DNA from 3 places in the Zhongshania aliphaticivorans genome. Region 3 is predicted to be linked to each of the others. Evidence: predicted binding sites of a transcription regulator. Region 3 holds the regulator's gene; each other region holds the start of a gene.
What was found. The regulator PhoB, encoded in region 3, activates phosphate uptake and scavenging genes when phosphate is short. The targets are predictions, from matches to a motif close to TGTCATAAANNTGTAACA.

Region 1 (7,481 bases), 1.4 Mb from region 3:
TTTGCATCCTTGATCTATTTTCGACAGGGAAAGCGGGATTTGGCTGCCACCTACGCCGAAAAGGCTGCGAAGCTTAAAGTGGCATCGAGTGCCAATATCGAAAATTAAAAAAGAACGTCAAGCTGACGCTCTTTTTTAATTGAAAGCAGAATTTTAGAATTAGTATTTCCAGCTTAAATCAAGCCCAAAACTAGTGCCTACTTCCTGCTCTAAAATCACAACATTATGACCGCTACTATTCTTCTGCTCAAACTCTCGCTTGGCATTAAGCAAATTACCGAGCTTAACTTTGACAGAAATATTTTCAGTGGGGTAGTAATTATAAATAAGATCCAATGAACCGAAGGGCTGTTCAAAAGCGTCATCATTACCCGATGTACCAGCAAAGAAAATTCGTTCGCCGGAAACGTTATATAGCAACGATGCACTATGCTGTTCGTTCGGAGAATCATAACCCAAAGAAGCGTTCACCACATATTTAGAGTGCCCAGTAAGTCGACGGTCGGTATTGGTTACTTCATTATTGGTGGTTATGGTAATTTCAGAGTCGCTCAAGGTGACATTACCTGACAAAAACAAACCTGCGGGCAAGGTTTTCAGGCCCTCAAACTCAATCCCGTAGACTTCACCTGAATCACCGTTAATATAACGCAGCACCGTGTCGTCATCTGAGCCAGCCCCTTCAACTTGCTCAATAGGCAATTGCAAATCCTTATAAAAAAGTGACACGGTAAAATTATCGCCACCGTCGTAATAGAATTCACTACGCAGATCGTAGTTTCGCACCTCCGTGGACTTCAATCGAGGATTGCCAAATACGCGCACACTCAACTCCGGATCGATATACGCAACGTCGGCGAGTTCACGCAGATCGGGCCGCACGACAGTTTCACTCACACTAAAACGCAACTGAAACTCATTGGCAGCAAGTAGATCAACACCTGAATAGGTAAGTGCAATACTCGAATAGATATCATCATTCTGTACTGCAAAGGTCTGTTTAGGATCGTTAAGCGCATTGATTAGCTGCTGGTTAAATACCCCAGTAAAATCCAACAAGTTCACCGGTAAGACTGCTTGCTGATACTCTTCCCAACGTGCACCCGCAGTCAGTCGCCATTCTTCACTCACGCGGAAGTCTACTTCGCCAAAAACGGCTCCGATTTTCTGCGCGGCGACATAGCTTTCATTACCGAAACCCGAGCCCATAGAAATATCAAAGCTATTAGCGAGATTGGCAATACTCCCGTCGGAGAAAACACTGGCAGGTGTACCCACAGTCGACAATGTCCCCACATTGGCCGTGTAGCCATAATATTCCCGAGTTTTATCAGAATTCCACCATCCGCCTGACAAATTCAATTCCCGTCCTGAAAGATCTACAGGAAGAGAAAATTTCCCACCCCAACTTTCAACGCTGTCTTTCAGTGACAAAAACTCGAACTGACCGGACGACGAGGATTTTGATATATAAGGCGTTGGTTCAGCTGTATTTCGATCTAAAGAGCCAATAAAACTCGTTGCATTCGGAATATCAGTTGTGGCTTCTGCGTCAGAGTAAAACCAGTCGAGGCTGAGCATCTCCAAGGCCGTTAGTGGCGCGAAATTGCCCAAGCGGTGGCTACCTTTTATTTGACTTAAGACCAATTCACGCTCTTCCATGCGTGTCGCATAATTCCGATCTGGGCTATTGTCTACCACCGGATTATCATTGCTAAAGCTTGTGGTGATTCGCGCCTCATCGGAATCATTCTGAATATTATAATGACTCAACTGCACCGAGTGGTCTTGAGCGTACTCTGCACCAAGCACAAACGCCAACGTGGTGCGCTCCTCATGTACTGTGCGTTCTACCTCTGCAAAGTTGGTTTCTGGACTACCGATGCTGCGTTTGGTCTGATTTTTATTGCGATAATCTTCATCATAAGCACCGCTAATTGAGGCACCTAAAACCAGCTCGTCGGCTACATCCCAAGCATTTCCAAGATCAACTTTTATATCGCGATCTCGATCTAAACTACCCGGGGAAATAGCGACGTTACGGTTTAGCGACAGAATTAAATCCCGCTGAATACCCTCTGCTTGCTCACGCGTTACCGCGTTGCCAGAATCATTTTCAACATCGTATATATTAGTTTGTGACAAATCACCTTGATAACGACTTATGGCTGATCGCAATGCTCCAGGAAGCGCACTTGAGCCGCTATCAGGGTAGCTGAAGCCATCATCGCTCTCGCTATTAAAACCGGTACCGATACTAATCGCAGCAACAGGCCCCGATGGAACGTTACGGGTGCGGATATCAATTGCGCCGCCACCAAAGTTAGCGGGCAAATCCGGCCCCCAAGATTTCTGTACTTTCAGAGATTCAACAATACTCGCAGGAAATAAATCTAAAGGAATAACGCTCCGAGCTAAGTCTGGTGAAGGCACCGCCGCGCCATTAACAGTGACATTGCTGTAGCGCTCGCCTAAACCACGAATATAGATAAATTTATTGTCGATCAAGGTTACACCAGTCACGCGGCGAAGCGCGGAACCAACATCGCTATCACCCGCACGCGAGATTGCTTCAAACCCTAAAAAGTCAGCTGAATAAGGTAGCTCTAAACGTTCATCAACCAATGAAGCTGCAACACTTTGCAAGCGGCCGACTACAACCACTTCTTCTAAGGCAGATGGCGAAAATATATCGGCGTTACCGGTATCTGCTTCTTGAGCGATAACAGCGCCTGTAAAACTGCTGGTCACCAGCGCAACAGCCATTGCTAGCGGCGTCAGCGAAAATCGTGTAGTTAACATAATCATAATCCTAAGTGCTCTGAAAAATGCCCCTCTCTTGGGAGGGGCGTTCAAGCGCTATACTACCGATGGGCCGCCAGAAGCAAGCCCACCTCCCTAATAAATGAAGGGGTTTGAGAACGACTTAGGGATTCAGTGGCGCAGTCAAGCCAACTGTCCAGCCCGCCAACCAATCATCACCGGCATTCGCGCCACCGAGGTAGGTCGGCTTGGTGAAGAAACTTGCGTCTATAGTTGAGACATCAGTCAAGGCGCTAGCCTGGTCAAATACCGGCGTGCCAGCGCCATTAGTAATTGCTGCCGCCGTTTTATAACCGCGGGTACCCACGCCACCAACGATCAAGCTTTGAGCAGGAAGATCTGCACCAGTGATAATAACGTTGTTGGTGTTGTCGTTAGCCGGGGTATCTGCATTAATACCGCCACCAGCAAGCCAATTCACCAAGTCGAAACTGCCTTTGGTCGCACCACTTACTTTCGTTGCTTCGGTACATGCAATTACGTTACTGCTGGCTTTGCTTGTTTTGTCTTGAGCCGCATCAATAGTTTGTGGCCCCTCAGTATCATCCAACTCTAAACACTCTTGACTGGCCATGCCGGCCGCATTTGAGGTTACAATTGAGTTATACATTTGAAAGTGCACACCTTCCCGGAACAATGGGCCTTCAGAGTCGCCCTTCGAGGTCGCGTTAACACCCGTATTTTCCTTAATGCCCGATGTTACACAGGTCATATTGGAGATAATGAGATTCGTCTTGGGGGTGATGCCGTCGCCGCGATTAGAGCCAGTATTATCCCCTTCGATACAGCGGTTGGCTCCCGACGTGTGTACTACCACAGCGTATTGAATTTTACCGTTATAACCTTCCGAGTAATCGATTGAATCATCACCCGCATTAACGACAACAATGTGATCTAGATTGACCGCACCACCAAACATTTCAAAACCGTCGTCTTGAGTGGTGTAAGCCTGAACATGACTGATAATAGTCCCGCTACCAACACCGTTTAAAGTGACAGCATTCAACTCATTACCGTCGATAACTTCAAAACCAGCGTGTTTAACGACCACATATTTCAGTACACCTGAGCTTTCTGCATTGTTATTACCACCGTAAGTGGCTGGCTGCCCTTCTGCCTCTTGATTACAGTTATGAACATTGTTTGCGGTAGCAACAAAATCGCTCACCGCGCCAGTACCAGAGCCTGAAGCAGTACCGTCATGGCACTTGTTAGTCTTGCCGTTACCATTAATTTGCAAACCACCCCAAAGACCGCGGTCGTCTTCAGTGGCTACGCCATCGATGTCTTCATCTGCCGTAAAGGTGATTGGCGAGCCGGGGGTGCCTTCCGCAAAGATTTGCGAACCACGCGCTATACGCACATAACTTTCTGGACGCTTAAATACCATGGTGACACCGGCATCGATTGTTAACTTGGTGCCTTCACCTTCTTGTGGAATTAATGTGCCGGCAGCAGCAGCTTGCGCATCAACGTCATCACCTATAAACAAACTATCTGCAAATTCGTGAACACCAGCTATGGTCTGGAACTTCACCGTAGGAGCGGTAATTGGGTTAGCAGAGCTTACGAAGCTAGCAGGATAGAAACAGTCAGCACCAACAACCTGCCCCTGATAGGTCTGACCTGATTCAACATACGATGCACATGGGTTTGAACCACCACTACCACCGTTACTAGTACTATTATCAACACTATTATCGATATTAGTTGGGCTCAGATTAATATCGCCGCCACCACAAGCTGCAAGCAGTAGTGCTGATGACATTGCTGTCAGTGCAAATATTTTTTTCATATGAACTTATCTCCGGAACAGACTCTAAGGTTTTCTAGGATTGTATTAATGGGGCACATCTTAGGGAGATTTGGTGACAGATATATGAAGCAGGTATTTCAGTTATATGACAAACCAATAAGTTCAATATAAAGCGGACAATTCCGGATTTTAATTTAGCTGAATATTATTACGTATATAGTCCGCCTTACCCTACGTATCCCGCATCTACATTGAATACCTCGCTAGCTGGCAGTAGGATGTGCAATTGATCCTCAATCGACATAAATAGGTATTGGTTATGCAACTTCGCAACCCCAATCTTCTTAGAGGCGAATCTTATATTGCTGGTATTTGGCAGCAGGGCGAGGACCTTAAAACTTTTGCCGTTCAAAACCCGTCAACCGGCGAAACTATACTGAATGTCGCCGATTTAAATGATCAGGATGCCGAGCGAGCAATTGCTGCGGCCTACGCAGCCAAACCTTCTTGGGCAGCGCTAACCGTGAAAGAACGCGCTAAATTATTGCGTCGCTGGTTTGATCTCATCATGGAAAATCAAGACGATCTAGCGCTGATATTAACTACTGAACAAGGTAAACCTTTGGCTGAGGCCAAGGGTGAAATTGCCTATGGCGCCAGCTATATCGAATGGTTTGCCGAAGAAGCAAAGCGCGTCTATGGCGATATTATCGCGCCCCCCAACAGCAGCCAGCGTTTATTTGTTATTAAGCAGCCTATTGGTGTTGTAGCGTCCATAACCCCATGGAATTTTCCAAATGCCATGCTTGCCCGCAAAGCGGCTCCGGCACTCGCGGCCGGATGCACCTTTGTAGCCAAACCCGCACATGAAACCCCTTTATCTGCAATCGCATTGGCCGTTCTTGCCGAACAAGCGGGAATCCCTGCGGGCGTCTTTAATATAGTTTGTAGCAGCAGCGCACCCACCATCGGCAAAGTAATGACTAGCAGCCCCTTGGTCAGTAAATTAAGTTTTACAGGTTCGACCCAGGTAGGGAAAACATTACTAGAACAATGCGCTGGCACGGTTAAAAAGACCTCTATGGAGCTGGGGGGCAACGCGCCTTTTATTGTGTTCAACGATGCCAATCTCGATTTAGCGATAAAAGGCTTAATGAGCTCCAAATTTCGCAACGCGGGGCAAACCTGTGTTTGCACCAATCGCATCTACATACAACGTGACATACACGAGGCCTTTGCCGAAAAGCTCAGCACGGCGATGAAGGGCCTTCATACCGGTAATGGCAGCCGCACCGACGTTAACATCGGCCCGCTTATAACGACCAAGGCAGTCGCCAAGGTAACGTCACTCGTAGACGACGCCATCACCAAAGGTGCGACAGTGTTATATCAGGCAGAGGTGAATACTAACGCCGGAGATATAGACACCCACTTCTACCCCCCAACCCTAATTAGCGGCGTGACCAAAGATATGCAAATTAGCCGCGATGAAATATTCGGCCCTGTCGCTGCCATTTCCATTTTCGACACCGAAGAAGACGTACTTGCATCAGCCAACAACACGGAATTTGGCCTTGCCTCCTATTTCTACACCAGCGACATCAGCCGGGTATGGCGTTTTGGCGAAGCCCTGGAATACGGCATAGTGGGTATTAACGAAGGCTTGATCTCTAACGAGATGGCTCCCTTCGGCGGTATTAAAGAGTCGGGCTTTGGCCGTGAAGGCTCGAAGTACGGCATTGAGGACTATATGGAAATTAAGTATATGTGCCTTGGCGGGATTTGATCTTAACGCGGGAGACGGTGAACTCACCGTGCTCGGGAGATGCGTGACGGGAGACGGAAGACGCTAAAAACATAAAGCCCCAGCAGGGTTTCCTGCTGGGGCTTTTTTGTGGGTATGCGCAAGACTGGGAACCAAAGACTTGGTGTTGATTTTTTCTTTTGCGTCTTCCGTCTCCCGTCTAGCGTGGAGCTGTCTGGGGGTACTGCGGGTTATAAAAAAACTAAAAAACCAGCGTTGCAGTACTTAATAAAGTTTGGCGCGTAGTGATGACCTACTTTGTGTTGGAAGCAGTGCTTCCAATCGCTACGCGACGCCTTCGCTGCGCTACGTCGCACCAAACTCGTTCTTGCAGAACAGAGTTTGTCGCATGAGCCCGATATTTAGTGAGAGACGCTCCTCGCGTCCTAAATAAAAAACCCCGTCCAGCATAAGCTGAACGGGGTATTTTATTTAGAAGCCTGGCGATGACCTACTCTCGCATGGGGAAACCCCAAACTACCATCGGCGATGACACGTTTCACTTCTGAGTTCGGGATGGGATCAGGTGGTACCATGTCTCTATGGTCGCCAGGCAAACTGGCTTGGTTAAATGAGGTGTCTTACGTACTTTCGTACTGCGTCATTCAATCCAAATAAGGTGGTAAATAAGCTGATATAAACAAGTTTTCTCATGTGTGTAGCTCTCACTACACGCAACAATCCGCTGCAGTTTCTTCATTGTGACAACAAGACCACTTAATTATATGGTCAAGCCTCACGAGCAATTAGTACAGGTTAGCTCAATGCCTCGCAGCACTTACACACCCTGCCTATCAACGTCCTGGTCTTGAACGGCTCTTTAGGGGGCTCAAGGCCCCAGGGAGATCTAATCTTGGAAGAGGCTTCGCGCTTAGATGCTTTCAGCGCTTATCCCGTCCGAACGTAGCTACCGGGCAATGCATCTGGCGATACAACCCGAACACCAGAGGTTCGTCCACTTCGGTCCTCTCGTACTAGAAGCAGCTTTCCTCAAATCTCCAACGCCCACGGCAGATAGGGACCGAACTGTCTCACGACGTTCTGAACCCAGCTCGCGTACCACTTTAAATGGCGAACAGCCATACCCTTGGGACCGGC
Region 2 (7,481 bases), 640 kb from region 3:
GCGACACCAGCAATGGCGCCAAACGGCGACTTGGGGTTAAAACTTCCTGCAAAATACCGTCAACGCGCAAACGCACCGACATCGTTTTTTCATAGGTTTCAATATGAATATCAGAGGCATCACGCTTTAATGCTTCACCAAATAAGGCGTTGATTAAACGAATAACCGGCGCGTCATCTTGCGCATCGAGCAGGTCTTGAGACTCGGGGATCTCCTCGGCGAGGCGATCGAGATCCACCTCACTGGAAATATCACCCATTGCCGACATTGCGTCGCCCTGCTGACGCTGGAAGGTCTCATTAATTTTATCCTGTAAAACTTTTTCTTCACAGAGCGTAAATACTAAGGGCTGGGGAATAACCCGCTGCACTTCGGCAAGCGCCGACGGTGGCGTTTGTTTGCAACACAGCAGCATTAATTCACCGCTGGCATTCTCTTCAATAAGAACGCGGTTACTGCGGGCGAAGGCATACGTTAGGGTTTGCGACATATCAGTGTGAAGCCTCGTTCACACTTACTAGATCGGCCTTGGCACAATCGCCCTCTGTTTCACAATCGGCGTGCAGTTCAGGCGCAGTTGCCTTATCGTCATTTGGTTGACGCTCACTGGGAACCTCGCTGCGCTTATCTGATGACGGTTGAATTTGGCGTTTTTCAACGGCGTCTTCGGCTGGCGACATTGGTGGCGGCACCGGCTTATGGGGCAATATATTTGGCGGGGATGCATCCATACCCGTCCATTCAGGCAACACAGCGAGATCGGTAAATGGGAATAAATTAATGCCCTGCTCCGCCTTCACTAATTGCTCGGCACGAATAAAGTTGTATTTGCGGGCACTTAAATCCGACAAAGTGGCTTGATCGCGCACAATGGTGGGACGAATAAATACCATCAAATTACGCTTAACCTTGCTGGTGCTGTCAGAGCGGAATAAACGGCCAAGAATCGGAATATCACCGAGCAAAGGCACTTTTGCAGTCTGCTCTGTCACCTGGTCGTCAATTAAACCGCCAAGCACAATTGTCGCGCCATCATTCACTAAGACCGAGGTCTTAATGGTACGCTTATTGGTGATGACGTCAGCGGCGTTGGTTGATGGGCTTAATGAAGAAACTTCCTGCTCAATATTCAGTTGCACTGCGTCGCCTTCATTTATCTGAGGCGTAAACAAAAGTTTGATACCCACTTCCTGACGGCTAATCGTCTGAAAGGGGTTGGTATTGGTGGAGCTTGCGGTTGAACCAGTAATGACCGGAATTTCTTGGCCAACTAAAATAGACGCTTCTTCGTTATCCAAGGTCAATAGGCTTGGCGTAGACAAGATATTCGATTCTGAGTCGCTCGCTAACGCAGTTAACAAGGTAGCAAAACTAAAAGCACCATCGCGCAGTTTACCCAGACCAATCGCCGCGCCACGTACACCGCTGGCGGCCGCTGCCGCCGCCTCTTCACCGGCGAGTAAACTAATAATACCAGGGGTGCTACTGCTACCCGAGGCGCCGCCACCAAAGTTAATGCCACCGGCGGGCTGATTGCCGCCATTTGCCCCTTTAAACAACCATTGCACACCCAGTTCCTTAGCGCGATTGTCTGAGACTTCGATAATAATTGCCTCAACCAATACCTGGGCGCGGCGGATATCGAGGTCGCGAATAACCGAGAGCAAATCCGTAATAATATGAGGGCTGCCCGACAGCACAATAGAATTGGTTTGTTCGTGGGCTTCTATATTAATTAATGACGACGAGTCGCCCGCGGCAGCTGGTCGACCAGCTGCCTGGTCGCCTTTCACAATGGTATCGCTAATGCTTTTAAGCACCGGTGCTAAATCGACCGCTTTCGCGTACTTGAGGTATTGCACGCGAATATTAGACTGGCTACTCACTTCGCTGTCGAGATCAACCACTAGGCGCCGCAAATAGCTCCGTGCCTCATCGTCGCCAAACAAAATCAAGGTGTTCGTGCGAGGATCAGCCGCGACAACCGGCTTGGACGCACCGCGTTTACGGGTTTGTTGCGACAGAACCTTAGTAAGAATACGCTCGACTTCTTCAGCCGAGGAATTTTTTAAGACCACGGTTTCCATCAATTGCGAATCAACCGAGTTGATCGCATTAATAATCGACATCAAACGCCGCACATTAGATTCGCGGTCGGTAATCAGAATAATATTGGAGTCAGCGTAGCTCGTGATGACGCCAACTTTATTATCGACCAGCGGCCGTAGCGACTTAACCAGCTCATCGGCATCGGCATTTTGCAGTTGCGCGATACGGGTAATAATAGATTCGCTGCGGCCGGTTGCATTACGACCGAGCTGCACCTCTATGCCTTCAATTTTTGCCGCTTGGTTGGGAATAACCTTGAGTATTCCGTCACCCACCTCAATGGCAGAATAGCCTTCGACACCCAGCTGTAACAAAAATATTTGGTAAAGTTCATCGGCATCGAGCTTACGATGGCTCTGCACCGTAATTTTACCTTTCACCCGGCTATCAACCACAATGGTTTTACCCGTGAGCTTGGCGACGGTGTCGATAAATTCGCCAATATCAACATTTTGCATATCCAGTTCAAAGCGCTCGGCCAAGGCCGTGCCAGAGACAGTTAGAAATAGACAAAATGTGATGCTTAACTTCAGTAGCAAGGATTTCATAGATCAAATCTTTTGGTGAGTATGGTATCTGCGCGTTTAATCAGCAGCTCGTAGGAACTGGTGTTTTCCATCATTTTCATTAATTCTTGGGTCGACATATCGGAGAGCGACTGGCCATTAACCGACAGCAACACGTCGCCAGGCTCCAGTGACAGCTGCGAGAATAGGCGTGTATCCCGCCCCGGCTTCACTTCATAACCGGTAAGTCTGCCGCCATCCATAACCGGGTTCACGGAAAAAAACCGCACTAACTGCAATGGACTGTTTTGCAAGGTGTCGCGGGGGTCACCCACTAATTCCCGAATTCCTGCAGTGCTTAAATCGACATTTTCCGCATTGCTTGGACGGCTGTTCGTCGAGGCGGCCCGCAAACCGGTCGCACCGGCTTTCTGATCTAGCTCGATTTTTTCCTGTTTACGATTGTTCTCAATAATTATGTGGTCGGCCAATACCGCGAGTAAGGTAACGGTACCCGGCACTTCAATTTTCTCACCGATGCCATAGGCCTTCGTTTTATTACCGTGACGCAACACCGCAACGCCGCGCTCATCGTTACCCGCCACAAGGCCGATTACAGTAATTTTTAGAGCGCTGCGCCGAATGTCTTTTTGAATTTCTGTCGCGGCCACCGCGTTACTCGGCCTCAGACCAAACAAAGGTACTGCCAGCAAACTTTGCACATCGTAATTTTTGGCGCTAGATTTGCTTATCGAGGTCGCGACCACTGGGCCGACACTCGGTAGCTGCACGCCACGAAAAAGCGCAACCACCTGCCAACACAAGCCCGCAAGAACAGCCAAAAGCAAAGCCGCTATTAGGGCAGTTAAGCAGCTAGCCAACCGAGGCGTGAGCATTTTCACCCATGTCATAGACTGCTCCACGTCTCAGTTTTCCCCCTGAAAGAAGGCTAGGCGCCGAATAGTAGCGGAATAATATGACATTTTTCTTACATCATCCTGTGTAATATGCGACACCCGAAACAGGCGCGTGCCCGACTTGCACTGCAGATCTAGGCCTATTTAAACACGCAGTGCTTAGCGTAATCTTTGGCCTCATTGCCAGACCAATCACCCTTGGGCTTGTTTTCCATGGCTGTACACCACGCATCACTACCAACTTCCGGCGCGCAGGCTGCGACTACAGCCACCGACAGGAGCAAAGCAACCACTGTTATTATTCTCTTCATGAGATCTTCCTAGCAGCACAAATATTCACAGAGTGTAACAGAGGGCGACACCCACAGGCACGACCCCCGGCTCAATTACGCTTAAAAAATAGCGATAGCTCAAACTTCAACCATATCAAAGTCGAATTTGCTAATACCGCAGTCTGGGCACTCCCAGTCTTCTGGCACATCGGCCCAAGCCGTTCCGGCGGCAATGCCGTCGTCAGGCCAGCCCTCAGCCTCATCGTATACAAACCCACAAATCACACATTCCCATTTTTTAAACTCGCTCACAAACATCTCCTCTTTCGGCTTAAGCGCCTAGCGATAGTAATATAGTTATCTCAGCTCGTGCGCGGAGCCGACAGCTGGCGAGTATACTATTGAATCAGTGACGCAAATATTAAGTAAATTCAATAATGTATGCTATGCATATGCGTAAAAATGGCCCAACTTAAAACCGCAACAGCAATACCACGCGCTGCTCACCCCGCTCCAGAGTGAGGGCCAACTGCTCAATATTTGCTAAAACACCATATATATCTGTCAGCGCTTCACTGCTGGCCAATGATAATCCATTAATCGCAACGACTCGGTCACCAGCTCGTAAAGCTAACGTTTCGAATAGAGCCTGATCTTTACCCGGCGACAAATAGTAGCGCCGCTCACCCAAAGGGTCGACCCTAACCTCGATATCGACAGCCCCCCGCAAAGACAGTGGGCGCTGGTATAAACGCTGGCGGTAATCGGCGATCAACTTCCTTGCCGCAGAATTATTCCGCAAATCGACAATGCGCGGCTCAGCCAAATTTAATGCATCATATTGCTCAATATTGAGCGCAAATATGTCACCTGCAGACGTCAATAGCGGCGCCAACAAAGCGTAGCCGCCACAATTATTAATTAGCACAGAATCATCAAGGATCTTGGCAAGCACCACACAGGGCAAAATAGTCTCGCCTGCGCGCAGCTGCTGTACATCACTGCCGATCTTGAGCTGGGCAAACGCGCCGCCCTCGTCATGACCTAGTGTCAGTAACTGAAGCTTGCGACGTGGCTGAGGCTCCTCGCCAAATGTACTGGCATTATCGGCATTAAAAATCATCTCCTCTTCACTCGCCGCATCATTCGCCGGGGACAAAGTATTTAGCATCATCAGCAACATCGCCGTCACACCACCAATACTCAATGCCTGAAGCCACTTCAACAACACATCAACCTCCGCTAGCCAAGTTCAAACCACGCCTCATATACGAGACAATACCGGTATCAGATAATTACTGTAGGCCCACCACTGAGGTACAATAGCGCTTTTGGGCAATGACTCCCTGTAATGCAACTACATCTCGCCCCAATGGAAGGCGTTGTTAACGCCCGTATGCGCGCCCTGCTTACCGCTGTGGGCGGCATAGATCGCTGCGTAACCGAATTTGTCCGAGTTAGCGACCAGCTATTGCCGCCACGGGTATTTCACCGCTTGTGCCCCGAGCTTAATAACAACGGTCTCACGCCCAGCGGCGTGCCCGCTTACCTGCAATTACTCGGCGGCGACCCGGGGCCAATGGCTGAAAATGCAGCCCGCGCAGCCAGCCTAGGCGCTCCCGGTATCGACACCAATTTTGGCTGTCCCGCAAAATGCGTTAATCGGCACCGCGGCGGCTCAGTTTTATTAGACGAACCAGAGCTACTACACCAAATCATTAGCGCTATGCGTGCGGCTGTACCTAAAGAAATACCTGTGACCGCAAAGATTCGCCTTGGTTTTAAGGACAGTAGTCGACTCGCTGAAATTATCGCCGCTATCAGCGAAGCGGGCGCGAACGGTATCACCATTCACGCCCGCACCAAAGAGGATGGCTATAAACCACCAGCGCACTGGCACCAACTTGCGCAAGTACACAAAATCACAAATATACCTATTATTGCCAATGGCGAAGTGTGGAGCCCCACCGACTTTACGCAATGCCGAGCCCAAAGCCATTGCGAAGATGTGATGCTGGGCCGAGGACTACTAGCGCGGCCGGATCTCGCCCTCGAAATCAAATCAGCATCAGAAGGCTTGCACTATAAGCGCGACACCTGGCCCGCAGTACTTCATCTTGTTGAGGCTTTATTTGCAGACAGCATTGTAAATTGCGCACCGCGCCATGTCGGCGGACCTATAAAACAGTGGCTGGGTTACTTGCGCAGAGAATACCAAGAAGCGCAGCGATTATTTGAGCGAATTAAACGCCTAAACACCGCTGCAGATATTACGGCGGCGCTAGACGAACACCGCCACTACCTAGCCATAGCAGCCTAAAGGCTAAGCAGTTAGCTTCGCTTTCAGATAATTCAGCTCATCCAAAGCGCCATCGTCGGTCTGAGACAGCACGTACTTTTCGACCTTACCGCCCACCAAGGGGATTTTCGCCTTGCAGTGATGACTCACAATGTACTCACAACCCGACGCCGTCGGCAGCAAAGACATTGTTGCACCCAGTTGCACTGGCTGCTTTTTAATCTCGATACTCATCTTACCTTCCCAGCCACCGTCTTTAGGCTGCCAATTTTCAACAAACACCAAGCTTTGCTGGGCATTAAACACCCGAGCCAAAACCGACGGTAACTCGCGCACCACCTCTCGGCTCATTTTAACCGTGACTTGCTCGCCATCCTCTTCCACATCGCACTCTGCACTCAATTCACCTAGCGCTATACTGCGCTCTACGCGAAAATCTGGGTCACACAACAATGCCCAAACCTCATCAATACTGCGGTCAAACTGACATTTAACAGCCATAGTGCATCCTCAAAAATTGCATTATTTTTATCAACACTGCCAGTTTAACCTATCAATTCAGTCTGGCACACTATTTCTCAAACACCTGCTTATGCAGCAACATGCCCGAAAACATTGCCAGCGCAAAAATCAGGAAAGAGCTTGCCCCCGTCAATAGGGCAACAAGTGCTGGTGCGGGGCATAAGCCACTCAAACCCCAACCAGCACCAAACAAAACCGCGCCCAATATTAGTTTAGTATCGACATCTTTCTTTGTTGGCAAAGCAAAGGCGTCAGCGAACCGGGGCTTTTGCCGCTTAAACACCAAGAAAAAGCCAGGTGTGGTAATAAGGAGCGCAGCCCCCATCACTAGGGCGAGACTAGGATCCCACTGCCCAGTAATATCCAAAAAGTTTTGGACTTTAGCTGGATTTGCCATGCCCGACACGGTAATTCCGGCGCCAAATAAAGCGCCCGCAAACACTACAAATAAGCGGCTCATACACCCTCTCCCAACAAATGACGCACAACAAATACCGTTACGGCGCCACTCGCCATAAATACCGCTGTAGCAACCATTGAGCGCTGTGAAAATCGTGAGATTCCACACACCCCGTGACCCGACGTACAACCGCCGCCCATTCGGGTGCCAACACCAACCAATAAACCCGCTACGACTAGCACCGGCGTCGACGCGACGCTCTGCACGCCCTCCAGGGCACCACTGAAATAAGCGGCCAATATTGCCCCAAGAAAAAGCCCAAGCAAAAAGCTTAATCGCCAAGTCCGCTCATCGCCGCGCTCACTTAGCGCCCCAGCAACGATACCGGATATACCTGCGATTCGTCCCTTAGACCACATTAACAGGACAGCAGCCAAGCCAATTAAGCTGCCCCCA
Region 3 (7,481 bases):
TTTACTTTTCCGGTGCTTCTGGACATAACATGTGCCTCGTTGTGTTAATAAATGCCTTTTATGGTGCTTGAGCTGAGATAGGCAGGGACTTATGAAACAGAACGAGGTACTTAAAACGACTTCGTGGTGCTTATACATAAAACCAAGCTGCATCCGTAGCCAGCATGATTATTATATACATAGAAAAAAGTCGCTTTGGAAGAGCTTTAGTCCACGGAAAATGAAATTTTATTTCGTTTTCCGTGGTGGCAGGCCCGTGTGTTGCGTCAATATTCGGCGACCCTTGCCATGCTTGGGTGTCCAGTTTACTGGCTGGCGTGGCGGTACTAAATGCTTTTTACCATAGCCAATCAGGTCTTTACGGCCCATCGACAGCAGTGCCTCACGTATAGAGGGCCAGCCTTCAGGGTCGTGGTAGCGCAGTAACGCTTTGTGTAATCGACGCTGTTTCAGGCCCTTGGCACTCACCACGTCTTCACTGGTCCGCGAAACTTTCTTAAGCGGGTTTTTGCCGGAGTAATACATTGCGGTGGCATTGGCCATTGGCGAGGGGTAAAAAGCTTGCACCTGGTCGGCGCGAAAGCTATTACCCTTTAGCCACATGGCTAAATTCATCATGTCTTTATCACTGGTGCCGGGGTGGGCGGCGATAAAGTAGGGAATTAAATACTGCTCTTTACCTGCCAGTTTGGAATATTTATCAAACATGGCTTTGAATTTGTTGTAGCTGCTCATGTCCGGCTTCATCATCTTCGATAGCGGACCCTCTTCGGAGTGTTCTGGAGCAATTTTTAAATAGCCACCAACGTGGTGGGTCACTAATTCTTTGACATATTCTGGGGTTTCAATCGCGAGATCATAACGCAGACCCGAGGCGATTAAGACTTTTTTGACGCCTTTCAGCTCCCGCACGTCGCGGTACAAATCAATCAGTGGCGTTTGATCCGTATTCAGGCTTTTACAAATGCTGGGGTAAACGCAGGACAGGCGGCGACAGCGGCTTTCGATTTCGGTGCTTTTGCAATTTAGGCGCCACATATTGGCGGTGGGACCGCCTAAATCAGAAATGACGCCGGTGAATTCTGGGGTCATATCCCTGATTTTTTCTACTTCTTTGACGATAGATTCGTGAGAGCGGCTTTGAATGATCCGTCCCTCGTGCTCAGTGATCGAGCAGAAACTACAGCCGCCAAAGCAGCCGCGCATGATGTTTACTGAGAAGCGGATCATCTCGTAGGCAGGGATCTTGGCCTCGCCATAAATTGGATGAGGCTTGCGCTGGAACGGACGCTCAAAGACCCAGTCGAGCTCTTCAGTGCTCAATGGAATTGGTGGTGGGTTCAACCATACTTCCTGGTCGCCGTGACGTTGAATCAAAGCTCTGGCGTTGCCTGGATTGGTTTCCAAATGCAACACCCGGGCGGCGTGCGCATAATTTACGGGGTCGTTTTTAACGACCTCGTAATCAGGCAGGCGGATGACGGTTTTGGCAGCGTCAGTACCTGCTTTACGGGCTTGCAGGGGATCGATAATTCTTACCGCCTGCACCGCTTCAACTGCGGCCTCTGCGTCGGGATTTTCTTCGTTCTTTTTACAGCTCTCGGTGGCACTGGTGTCAACGTAAGGGCTGGTGATCGGATCGACCTTGCCGAGCTGGTCAACACTGGAGGAGTCAATGACTGTCCAGCCGCTGGGCACATCGCGGGTAACAAAAGCAGTGCCGCGCAGATCGCGAATACTGTCAATGCTGTCGCCACGGCCAAGACGGTGTGCCACGTCAATAATTGCACGTTCGGCGTTGCCATAGAGCAGTAAATCGGCTCTGGAATCGAGTAGTACCGAACGTCTAACCTTGTCGCTCCAATAGTCGTAGTGGGCGATTCGGCGCAAACTGGCTTCAATCGAGCCAATAATAATTGGCGTGTCTTTGTAGGCTTCTCTGCAGCGCTGGGAATAGACAATCACCGCGCGATCTGGACGCTTACCACCTTCGTTGCCCGGCGTGTAGGCGTCATCATGGCGAAGGCGACGGTCGGCGGTGTAACGGTTAATCATGGAGTCCATATTGCCAGACGCCACCCCAAAAAACAGATTGGGTTGCCCTAGGGCTTTAAAGGGTTCGGCGGATTGCCAGTCGGGCTGGGCAATGATGCCCACGCGAAAGCCTTGGGCTTCCAGTACTCTGCCGATAACCGCCATGCCAAAACTGGGGTGGTCGACATAGGCGTCACCGGTCACAATGATGATGTCGCAGCTATCCCAGCCCAATGCGTCCATTTCCTCGCGAGAGGTGGGCAAATAGGATGCGGTACCGAAACACTCGGCCCAGTAGGGGCGGTGACTAAAGATGAGTTTTGGAGTTTGTATTGCTGAAGACATAGAGGTAGCGCAGGAATCCGAATAAACGAGCATTATACGTGAAAACGGCGACACTTGCTGGATGTTAAGCTGTCGCGGCTAAATATAAATAGCTTTACTAAGTGCTTGAATTTTTAGGTAAATAAGGGATAAATGAGTGTCTCAAACGCGACTCGCTACGGAATGAGGTTAAAAATGGAATGGTTAGACGCAAATATTGCCTACTGGCACTGGATGGTTTTGGGTCTTTTGTTGGTTGCGACTGAGTTATTTGTTCCTATTTTTGTCATGATTTGGTTTGGCGCCAGCGCCATTGCGGTCGGCTTGATATTGTTGGTGGTCGACCTGAGCTTGGTCGTGCAAATGTTATTTTGGCTGAGCTTGTCGGTGCTCGATTTAGTGGTGTGGTTTAAATTTATTCACCCCAAAATGAAGAATAAGACTTTGTCGGGTATGTCCCGAGAGCAAGTGATAGGGCAGGAGGGCATGGTTATTCGGCTTGGCCCGGAAATAGAGCAAGGCACCATACGTTTTTCTATACCGGTGCTGGGCAGCGATGAGTGGCAGTTTATATGCCGAGAACACGTTGCCGTTGGCGACAGATTAGTTGTGGAGGACATATCGGGGAACACGCTTATTGTCCGGTCTCAGCGCGGCGCGGCGTAACATACAAGACCAACTGAATCAGAGAACAAGGAGTATTGCGATGGATGGCTTGGCAGTAGTAATAGCATTGGCAATTTTGGTTATTGTCACGCTTATGAAGGGGGTGCGCACGGTACCGCAAGGCTATAAACATATTGTGCAGCGCTTGGGTAAATACCATGTAACCTTGAATCCGGGATTGAACTTCATTATTCCCTATATCGATGACGTGGCTTATAAATTAACGACCAAGGATATCGTGCTCGATATTCCCTCGCAGGAAGTTATTACCGAAGATAATGCGGTGATCATTGCCAATGCGGTTGCTTATATTAATATTGTTGCCCCAGAAAAAGCAGTGTATGGGGTTGAAAACTACACCTTTGCGATTCAAAACTTGGTACAGACTGCATTGCGTTCTATTGTCGGCGAAATGGCGCTGGATTCTGCACTGTCATCGCGAGATCAGATCAAAGCGAAATTGAAAGCGGCGATTTCAGAGGATATTGCAGACTGGGGGATAACCCTGAAAACCGTCGAGATTCAGGATATCAATCCCTCACCGACGATGCAGGCAGCGATGGAAGAGCAGGCGGCGGCAGAGCGTCAACGTCGCGCCGCAGTGACCAAGGCTGAGGGAGAGAAGCAAGCAGCTATTCTAGAGGCAGATGGCCGCTTGGAGGCGTCGCGCCGTGATGCCCAGGCGCAGGTTGTATTGGCTAAGGCCAGTGGCGCCGCAATTACTTTGATTTCTGAGGCAGTGGGTAATGAAGAGTTGCCGGTATTGTATTTATTGGGCGAAAAATACACCGAGGCCCTATTGCGCCTGTCTTCGTCTAATAACGCAAAAACGGTTGTTTTACCGGCTGATTTGCCTCAGGCATTGCGTGGCATATTGAATAAAGCCTAATTTAGGATTGAGTGTTTTACATGGATCATACTTATCGTTTAGTGATTAGCTGTCCCGACCGCGTGGGCATTGTTGCGCGGGTTAGCCAATTTGTCGCGGAGCACGGCGGTTGGCTTACCGAGGCGAATTATCACGCAGATGCAGAAAGTAACTGGTTTTTTATGCGCAATGAGATTCGCGCGGAATCCTTAAAAGTTAGCGCTCAGGCCTGTCGCGAGGCCTTTGCGCCATTAGCGGCTGAATATGGCATGCACTGGGCGCTGGTCGATTCTGCTGTTAAGCGCAAGGTTGTAATACTGGCGAGTCACGCCTCCCACTGTCTGGCTGATATATTGCACCGTTGGCACAGTGGCGAATTAGACTGCGATATACCCTGTGTTATTTCTAACCACGAAAACCTGCGTAGCATGGTGGAGTGGCATGGTATTCCCTTTGAGTTTGTCGCCATTGACCCAAACAACAAAGCACCCGCACACGCCAAGATTATGGCGCTGGCCCAGAGCTATGAGGCAGATTGCGTGGTGTTAGCGCGCTATATGCAAATTATTCAGCCCGAGTTTTGCCAAGCTTATGCAGGGCGAATGATTAACATACACCATAGCTTCCTGCCCTCATTTATCGGCGCAAACCCCTATCAGAAAGCTTTTGATAGGGGGGTTAAGTTAATCGGTGCCACTTGCCACTACGTTACTGAGCGGCTGGATGAAGGTCCGATTATTGAACAAGACGTAATTCGGGTGTCCCATCGGCATAGCAAAGATGACCTTGTTAGACTCGGCAAGGACGTCGAAAAATCGGTGTTGGCGAGAGCGCTGCGCAACCACTTGGAAGATCGCGTTTTGGTGCATGGGAACAAGACCGTAGTGTTTGATTAATCAAGTGAAATTTAAACTGTCATAAAATTGTCACTTAAAATGGTTTTAATGCAGCCTACGAATTTTACAAAAAAAGGTTAATGGAATGACGTCAGCCACCATATTGATTGTCGACGATGAAACCGCAATCCGTGAAATGATACGGGTGGGTCTTGAATTGGCGGGTTATGAATGTCTGGAGGCAAGCAATGCCCAGGATGCCCACGGTATAATTGTTGATCAGCGCCCTGATCTTGTGCTGCTGGACTGGATGATGCCGGTCACTAGTGGTTTGGAATTGTTGCGGCGCCTACGCCGGGATGAACTGACCAGGGATTTGCTGGTGATTATGTTGACCGCCAAAGATGATGAAGACAATCGGGTGCAAGGTCTTGATGTCGGTGCCGATGACTATATCACCAAGCCTTTTTCGTCTCGTGAGCTGATGGCGCGCATTAAAGCCATTATGCGTCGATCGACAAATCGTGACGAGGAAGAAAGTATCGAAGTCGCGGGGCTGAAATTAGACCCCAGTAGCCACCGAGTATTTGTTGATGCAACTCCATTAGATATGGGGCCCACCGAATTTAAATTATTAAAATTCTTTATGACTCATCAGGAGCGAGCGTATAGTCGCGGCCAGCTTCTTGATCAGGTATGGGGCACCAATGTTTACGTTGAAGAGCGTACGGTCGATGTCCATATTCGTCGCCTTCGCAAAGCATTGCAAACTGAGCTAAGAGACTGCGGCCTTTTAATTCAAACAGTTCGTGGAACCGGTTACCGGTTTTCGACAACAGGTGTCTGCGCATAGCGCAAAATAATGCGGTATTACAGTTGGAAGGCAGAATTATTGCGGGTCGGCATACCACTCCTAGTGGTTGCGGCAGGCTGCGCGTTATTCGATCTTGGGCTATTGCCGCTATTGGCGGCGGCGTTGTTGGCATGCGCGTGGCTGTTGCGGCATTTACAGCGGTTGTCTGACTGGCTGTATAGCGGCGCGAAGTCAGATCCACCAGAGGCTGCAGGGATGTGGGGTCAAGTTTTTGATGTAATCTACGATATGCAGCGGGAATCGTCGCAGGACAGTGACCGCTTGCAGGCAATGATTGATTATTTGCACGCTTCGTTTGCCTCGATGTCGGACGCGGTAGTCATGCTTGATCCCTACGGCAATATCGAGTGGTGTAATGCCTCTGCCCACGATTTATTGGGTTTAAGAGAAGAGGGTGATAAAGGCCGTCAGCTGGTTAATTTGCTGCGCAGTCCGGCGTTTCTCCGCTATTTCGAGGCTGAGCGCTATCAAGCCCCGCTGGAAATGGTGTCGCCAGTCAATGGCCTCATTAATTTGAGTATTAGCGTCAGCTTCTTTGGTAAGCGCAATCGTCTTTTGTTTGCCCGCGATGTCACCCGAACCCACCGCTTAGAACAAATGCGCAAGGATTTCGTTGCTAATGTCTCCCATGAGTTGCGCACGCCACTCACGGTTATTAACGGGTACCTAGAGACGTTTTCTGAGCATGGCGGTGCAAATCCCCGCTGGGACAGAGCTGTGGATCAAATGCTGCAGCAATCTCGGCGCATGAATCTATTGATTCATGACCTGATGATGCTGTCGCGTTTGGAGTCGGTACCGAAATTGGCCGACGAGAGTGTCATTCAGCTGCGTCCCTTGATGGAAATGATTCGCGAAGAGAGCGGCACGGCGGCCAAGAGTGCCCGGCGTATTGAAATTGAATGTGACGATAATATTGCAATTAATGGCAATCCAAATGAATTGCGCAGTGCATTTTCAAATTTAGCGGTCAATGCGGCGCGCTACACTAAGGAGAATGATCGAATCATCCTGCGCTGGTATCAGGATGATTACCACGCCTATTTTGAAGTGGAAGACACCGGTATCGGCATCGAGCCCCAATACATTCCTCGATTAACCGAACGATTTTACCGCGTCGATCAGAGCCGATCCCTTGATACAGGGGGCACTGGCCTTGGTTTGGCAATAGTTAAGCATGTGCTGATTCGTCACCGAGCTGAATTGCGAATTCGCAGTGTGCCCGGTAAAGGCAGTGTCTTTACCTGTGTTTTTCCTAAGTCGGTGGCGGTGCCTGTTAAGGCGAAGCAGCTAAACTGAGCGCAATTATTACAGTCTCTGTCACAAAGTTGTCATAATTCGACTATAAAGTAGCTTCACTGAAGTAGCTTACATTGGTTTAGGAGTGTCGAAGTGAAGATTAAATATTTAGTAGCAAGTGCAGTTGTGGCCGCGTCTGCAGTGGGCGCAGTTGCTGATACCCGCGTGGACAGCGCTTTGCCAGACTACGTCACCGTGTCTGGTGTGTCAGGTAATTTGTCCAGCGTCGGCTCAGATACCCTAGCCAATTTAATGACCTTGTGGGGCGAAGACTTCAAACGTAACTACCCCAATATTAATATCCAAATCCAAGCCGCAGGTTCATCTACGGCGCCACCGGCTTTAACTGAAGGCACCTCGAATATCGGCCCCATGAGCCGTAAAATGAAGGACAAAGAACTTGAGTCCTTTGAAACCAAGTTTGGCTATAAGCCCACCGCAGTTCCTGTCGCAATCGACGCCTTAGCTGTTTTTGTTCACAAGGATAACCCGATTGCTGGCATGACCATGGCGCAGGTCGATGCGGTATTCTCCAGTACCCACAAGTGCGGTCATAGCGCGAATGTGAACACCTGGGGTG

Region 1: the regulator PhoB is predicted to act here: its motif matches at 4,713-4,730, upstream of AZF00_RS03700 (beta-helix domain-containing protein).
Region 2: the regulator PhoB is predicted to act here: its motif matches at 3,591-3,608, upstream of gspC (type II secretion system protein GspC).

What each region holds. Positions count from the first base shown of each region.
Region 1 covers NZ_CP014544.1:839,777-847,257, reverse strand. The annotation lists gene AZF00_RS03710 (tetratricopeptide repeat protein) at 1-108, shown strand, start outside; gene AZF00_RS03705 (TonB-dependent receptor domain-containing protein) at 160-2,802, opposite strand; gene AZF00_RS03700 (beta-helix domain-containing protein) at 2,927-4,618, opposite strand; gene AZF00_RS03695 (NAD-dependent succinate-semialdehyde dehydrogenase) at 4,899-6,365, shown strand; rRNA gene rrf (5S ribosomal RNA) at 6,822-6,937, opposite strand; rRNA gene AZF00_RS03685 (23S ribosomal RNA) at 7,109-7,481, opposite strand, start outside.
Region 2 covers NZ_CP014544.1:1,590,740-1,598,220, reverse strand. The annotation lists gene gspE (type II secretion system ATPase GspE) at 1-490, opposite strand, end outside; gene gspD (type II secretion system secretin GspD) at 492-2,657, opposite strand; gene gspC (type II secretion system protein GspC) at 2,654-3,526, opposite strand; gene AZF00_RS19145 (DUF3012 domain-containing protein) at 3,673-3,843, opposite strand; gene AZF00_RS06990 (rubredoxin) at 3,943-4,122, opposite strand; gene AZF00_RS06985 (hypothetical protein) at 4,277-5,035, opposite strand; gene AZF00_RS06980 (tRNA-dihydrouridine synthase) at 5,156-6,124, shown strand; gene AZF00_RS06975 (DUF2505 domain-containing protein) at 6,128-6,604, opposite strand; gene AZF00_RS06970 (DUF6691 family protein) at 6,675-7,085, opposite strand; gene AZF00_RS06965 (YeeE/YedE family protein) at 7,082-7,481, opposite strand, start outside.
Region 3 covers NZ_CP014544.1:2,234,834-2,242,314, reverse strand. The annotation lists gene AZF00_RS09985 (cold-shock protein) at 1-26, opposite strand, end outside; gene AZF00_RS09980 (YgiQ family radical SAM protein) at 229-2,379, opposite strand; gene AZF00_RS09975 (NfeD family protein) at 2,554-3,024, shown strand; gene AZF00_RS09970 (SPFH domain-containing protein) at 3,065-3,913, shown strand; gene purU (formyltetrahydrofolate deformylase) at 3,934-4,788, shown strand; gene phoB (phosphate regulon transcriptional regulator PhoB) at 4,874-5,581, shown strand; gene phoR (phosphate regulon sensor histidine kinase PhoR) at 5,591-6,901, shown strand; gene AZF00_RS09950 (PstS family phosphate ABC transporter substrate-binding protein) at 6,995-7,481, shown strand, end outside.